One region of the Paraliobacillus sp. JSM ZJ581 genome, then DNA from elsewhere that is predicted to be linked to it. Evidence: riboswitches for the same ligand, from Rfam matches in the RefSeq annotation. Region 1 holds a riboswitch; the other holds the start of a gene.
What was found. Region 1 has a riboswitch for lysine ahead of ACH6CY_RS09505 (Na+/H+ antiporter NhaC family protein). Riboswitches for the same ligand answer to the same signal wherever they lie in the genome.
Positions count from the first base shown of each region.

Region 2: linked by a shared signal. The riboswitch ahead of dapA (4-hydroxy-tetrahydrodipicolinate synthase) and the one ahead of ACH6CY_RS09505 (Na+/H+ antiporter NhaC family protein) in region 1 are both predicted to bind lysine.

Region 1 covers NZ_JBISEP010000015.1:9,502-12,720, reverse strand. Annotated here, with positions in the region: gene ACH6CY_RS09515 (HD-GYP domain-containing protein) at 1-438, shown strand, start outside; gene yunB (sporulation protein YunB) at 499-1,281, shown strand; lysine riboswitch at 1,338-1,514, shown strand; gene ACH6CY_RS09505 (Na+/H+ antiporter NhaC family protein) at 1,656-3,212, shown strand.
Region 2 covers NZ_JBISEP010000001.1:96,194-99,412, forward strand. Annotated here, with positions in the region: gene htpG (molecular chaperone HtpG) at 1-688, opposite strand, end outside; gene ACH6CY_RS00540 (IDEAL domain-containing protein) at 801-1,184, opposite strand; lysine riboswitch at 1,442-1,627, shown strand; gene dapA (4-hydroxy-tetrahydrodipicolinate synthase) at 1,749-2,636, shown strand; gene ACH6CY_RS00550 (CvfB family protein) at 2,691-3,219, opposite strand, start outside.

The DNA.
Region 1 (3,219 bases):
TTATTAGTAGCACATTGTGCGTATCAGCATCATGAACGTTTAGATGGTTCGGGTTATCCAAGGGGAATTAAAGAAAAAGATATTCATCCGTTTGGAAAAATATTAGCAGTCGCTGATGTGTTTGATGCTGTTACAAGTAACCGCATTTATCGTGATGCGATGCTTCCTCATGAAGGGCTGGAAATATTGTATGCAGGAAGTGGCTCACTTTACGATCAAGAAATTGTTCGTACGTTTAAAAATACAATTGCCGTTTTTCCAAATGGATCGACTATTCGTTTGAATGATAATCGTATTGCGATAGTAGTTAAACAAAATCATCTTATGTATGAAAGACCGATTGTTCGTGTAATTAAAGAGCAAGAACAAAATATTACTCCTTATGATATTGATTTGTCTAAGGAACTTAATCTAACAGTGATTGATTACGCAATTTAGATTAAACAAAAGATGTCTACCCTCTAATATAGCGCATATGCTCTAATAGGGGGGATTTTTGTGTGGAAAAAAACACGGGTAAAACGTCAGCGAAAACCACCTGCTACTCGTCAGTTGCTTTTTTTAACGGCTGTACTGTTCGTAGTGCTCACTTCAATTAGTCTGATAATTGTAAATAAAGGTATTAAACCAGTTTTATTAGACATTGCTGAAACAAAAAATAAACAATATGCAAATATGGCGATGGGCATTGCAGTGAATAAAAAATTGAATGAAGATTTGCAAGTAGAAGATTTAATTGAGTTTCAATATGGTGATGACGGACAAGTGGTTAGTTACAAAATTAACGCAGCAATGGAAAATCGTGTGCAGCGGAATATTCAATATCGGGTAGAAAATTTCATTCATCAATTAGAGCAAGGGGTTGTTCCAGATACGAGTGCTCCATTAGATGTTGATATCGAACAACAAGAACAATCAACGTCAGAAACGATCCAACAAAAATCGAATTTGATTGAGATCCCTCTGGGCCAAGTATTAAACCTTCCGTTACTGGCAAATTTAGGTCCGAAGATACCAGTTAATCTTGAACTAGTGGGGTATGTTAGTACTGAAGTAGAGACGAAGGTAACGGGTGTTAAAATTAATAGTATACACATTGAGCCAACCGTACATATTGAAGTTGAAATAAGAACGATTATTCCTTTTGGTACGAAGACGGCTCACATAAAGCAAGAAATCCCAATTGGTAGTGGTGGATATAATGGTGAGGTGCCACAATTTTATAATAATAATGGTGATGTAGATCCAAATTTATCTATTCCAGTAGACCCCTTGCAATAATCATGCTAAATTGGTAGAATATTGAGAGGAAAAAAGAATTAAAAACCTTATCAGATCGATGAGATAGAGGCGCAATATAAAATGAGTAAACTATTGGAGTTGACAACGAAGATGATAGTTAAAAGGATTATATTGCCGAAGTGGGTTATTGCATTTGTCAGTGCTTCCTTACTGGTATATTTTTGAATAAAAGATATACTGTCATGTCTTTCACGTGATGAACTGTTGATCGAATCAAAGATAATTTATTGAACTATCATTTGTTGTAAATTATGCAAAAACAGTAATAGGTTTATTTCTATTACTGTTTTTTTTGATGCCTGAAAACAGTGCAAAAAGAGAAATTCTTTAATTTAATTTGAGGAGGTAATGATGTGGAGGGAACAATTTATTCATTAATCCCTGCTGTTCTAATGCTCGTGCTTGTACTTTTAACAAGAAAAATTTTATTATCATTAGGTACTGGTATTGTTGTGGGGGCCCTTTTATTACATCAATTTAATATAATAGATAGCTTCGAACAAATTTGGCTTGTTTTTCGTGATATTTTTTATGTCATTGGTGAGGGATGGAATCTAAGTAAAATATATTTGCTCGCATTTTTATTGTTATTAGGCATTACAACCGCATTTATGACAGCATCCGGTGGGAATAAAGCGTTTGGAGAATGGGCAATACGTCGTGTGAAAACAAGGAAAGGGGCGCAATTGATTCCATCTGTATTAGGTATTCTAATCTTTATCGATGACTATTTTAATAGTTTGGCAGTAGGACAAGTAGCACGTCCGGTGACTGATCGATTTAAAGTATCTCGAGCGAAATTGGCTTATATCATTGATTCAACCTCAGCACCAATTACGGTTATTACGCCAATATCGAGTTGGGGAGCATTTATTATTGGTACATTAGGTTCTATTTTTGCAGCAGCGGGAATAACGGAATATCAACCGCTAGAAGCATTTGTTCGAATGATTCCGCTAAACTTTTATGCTTTTGCAGCTATCTTATCTGTTTTTATTGTTGCTATATTTAATTTTAATTTTGGTTTAATGCGAAAACATGAAGATAAAGCAATGGCTACTGGAGAATTATTTGATACGTCGAAAGAAAATGTTGCTGGTGATTTAAAATCGAAGTTAACTCCGAATAAAGATGGGAAGATACGTCATTTGTTACTTCCTATAGGCATACTCGTACTAATAACAGTTATTTCAATGCTTATAACTGGTTATTTAGGAACAGAAGGACAAGTAACTATTTTCACTTTATTTGCAAATACAAATGTAAATTTATCTTTATTTGCAGGAGGATTAGCGACTGTATTCGTTTCGTTATTTCTAAGTCTAAAGCAAGGTTCTTCCACATCCACGACGATTTTAATTTTTAAAGAGGGTATTAAATCGATGCTCCCAGCTATATATATTTTAATTCTTGCGTGGATGATCGGATCGATTATTAATTTAATTGGTACTGGAGATTATTTAGCTGAGGTTGTTGAGCGTCTATCTTTCAATGCGAATTATTTACCTATATTATTATTTATCGTTGCTGGTTTTATGGCTTTATCTACAGGAACATCGTGGGGCACATTTGGTATTATGTTACCTATAGCAGCCCAAATTGCAATTGCCTATGATATTGATTTAGTATTACCTGCAATGTCTGCTGTTTTAGCAGGGTCTGTTTTTGGCGATCATTGTTCACCAATTTCCGATACATCGATTCTTTCATCAACAGGGGCGGGTTCAAACCACATTGATCATGTATTAACACAGATACCATATGCCTTTATGAGTGCTTTGGCAGCTGGAGTAGGCTATCTTGTTTATGGTTTTACACAACAAACCTTTGTTTCGCTAATAGCTACTATCATTGTTATTGTTCTCCTCTTGTTCATACTAGGCTCGATTGTTAACAAGAAACGAGCGTAAAAAAAGA
Region 2 (3,219 bases), on a different contig from region 1:
TTTTTTCTTCAATAACTTCAACAGGATCCTGATCTTCTCCTTGAGGTTCTTTAGTGACAATGTCCATTTTAATAGGGTAACGAATAAAATCGGAATATTTAACAATAATTGACTTTAATTGATCAACATCTAAAAATTGGTCAAAATCATCTTCATCTGTACTCTTTTTTATTGTTAACGCAATTTCGGTCCCTGTATCTGTTTTATTTACAGGTTCAATACTATAGCCCTCAACGCCTTCTGATCTCCATAAATAACCTTGATCACTATTTAGTGCTTTCGTTTTAACAGTTACTGCATCAGCTACCATAAACGCTGCATAAAATCCTACACCAAATTGGCCGATAATATCATGACCATCTTTAATGTCATTTTCTTTTTTAAATGATAATGAACCACTTCTTGCTATAACACCTAAATTGTTAATCAGCTCTTCTTCGGTCATCCCAATTCCTGTATCAGTGATTGTTAAGGTCCGAGATTCTTTATCAGCACTTACTTTTATGTAATAATCTTTTGAGTTGAATGTAAGAGACTCATCTGTTAGCGCCTTATAATATAGCTTATCAATGGCATCACTAGCATTTGAGATTAATTCTCGAAGGAAAACTTCTCGTTGTGAATAAATGGAGTTAATCATCATTTCTAATAGTCTTTTTGACTCTGCTTCAAATTGTTTCGTTGGCATGTTTATGCTCCTCTCTTATTTTCAGATAATTAGATTTAGCAGTCAGTTAAAAAGAGTGCTAACATTAATTATTTACCATAGATAAGAGTAGCTGTCAATCCAAGCTAATTTATTACAAACGATAATCTGTACTATAATTGTTTCTTTCATAATCTACATGATATATATTTTGTTCTTTGCGTTTCTTAATTTTGTTCCATTGTGAAACTAATTCATGAAACCAATCTTCATCACGAGTCTCAAGTGCCATGTTAATTAATATATATAATTGATTCTCCGTTTTTGCGAAATCACTAGTTAAACGATTAACTTTTGATGGGTTAATTTGAATACTTTGTCCCGTCAACATCTTATTATCACAAGCAACAACGTGAATTTGGACAACATTATGATTGAATTCAGTTTTTTCAACAAATCCGTGCATTAAAATCCCTTTACTTGACTTCGCCCTAACCCAATCACCAATTTGAATTGTCGAATCTTTATTTATCCTCATATAACGCCACCACCTTTTATAATAATCACTATCCATGCCAATAAATATAGCTTTAAATAATTTGACTAAAAATTATGAATAGTTACGCTATATTTTATTTAGAAACAAATAGATTGTCAATCTATTTGCACTTGATTAGTTATAGTTGGACAAATATAATAAATTTTCTTGTGAATAAACCCAATGAAGCTATTGCAACTATCTTAAATATTTGATAAAGTATGACTAATATTTCTATAACTTCAATTGAACATTGAAGTGAGTATAGAGGAGCAAAGACCAATAGTAAGCTTTATGAAGCGGATGAACGCTAATGATTGAAGCTCAAAGGGGAATTTGCCGAAGTGAATAAACGTTCATCATTTTATTCACTGGTACTGTTATTGAATAAATACAGTACTGTCATATAGTAATTACATGCTATATGGAGGGCTATCTCACGCATCATAAAAATACTAATTGATGCAGCGCCGAGTCCTTCGTCGCTGTTTTTTTATGATGAGATACGCTCTATTCAATCGCATCGCAGATTACTTTTAAATTATGAGTAGAGGTGAATTTTACATGCAATTTGGTCGTTTATTAACCGCTATGGTTACTCCATTTGATGATGAGAGAAACATTGATTATGAAAAAACAAAGGAGGTCATTAATCATTTACTATTGAATGGAACAGAGGGAATTGTTATAACAGGAACGACTGGAGAATCTCCAACTTTAACAGAAGACGATAAAGTCGATTTTATTCGTTTTGTTGTTCAGCATGTTGATAAACGTATTCCAGTAATAGCAGGAACAGGATCAAATAATACACAAGCATCAATCGTTCTTACTAAGAAAGCAGAAACTATAGGGGTTGATGGTGTCATGTTAGTAACTCCTTATTACAACAAACCGTCTCAGGAGGGAATGTATCAACATTTCAAAACAATTGCTGAAGCAACTAGTTTACCTGTTATGCTTTATAATATTCCTGGAAGAAGTGTTGTTGGACTCTCGGTAGAAACAATCATTCGGTTATCTAAAATTAAGAATATAACCTCAATGAAAGAAGCAAGCGGAAATTTAGATATGATGACAACAATTATAAATGAAACAAAAGAGAATTTTGATTTATACAGTGGTGATGATAGTTTAACATTACCTGTATTATCTATTGGTGGTAGAGGTGTTGTGTCCGTTTCTTCACATATTATAGGGAATGAAATGCAACAAATGATCACTAATTATATGAATGGTGAACAAAGACAAGCAAGCCTTTTACATCAACAGTTATTACCAACAATGAAAGCTTTATTCTTAGCTCCTAATCCAACGCCAGTAAAAGAAGCATTATGTATGATTGGTTTAGACGTAGGCAGTGTTCGTTTACCTTTAATTCCATTAACTGAAGAGGAACGTGTGAGATTAAGAGGAGCGTTGCAAATAACAAAACAAGAACAAGTTGTATAAAAAACAAGGATGGTTCACTTTTTTTGCAGTAAACCATCCTTGTTTTTTAATTACTTATTCTTTTAATAAACGTGTTTTTCCATCTATTTGCTCAATTTTTTTCTCTTTCATTAGTTTGCCTAATGCTCGTTTAAAAGCAGATTTACTAATTTGAAATACTTGATAGATCATTTCTGGATCTGTCTTATCATTAAAAGGCATTTCACCGTTATGATCGACTAAATATTGCAGTATGATCGCTGCATCTGTTTGCCTAGCCTCTTTTTTTCGAGGCCGTAATGAAATGTTTAATGTACCATCTTCTTTTACTGCAATTACTCGACCATTTATCCACTGGCCTAATCTTGGTTCTTCTTTTCGCTCTGTACGATGGATAAATCCTCTATATCCTTCTTCTGTAATTAATACAGCACCTTCTCTATCCGTTCTGAAAACCCTACCTTCGATATCTTTGTCTAATAATGATTCTGGTGCATGATCCCACGTCCCCTCAAAATCACTCTCAGCTACCGGTTTCGCAAGTAACCTCCCCTTCTTATCCAAGTCTAAAATAACATATAGTTCATCGCCGACTTCAGGCCAG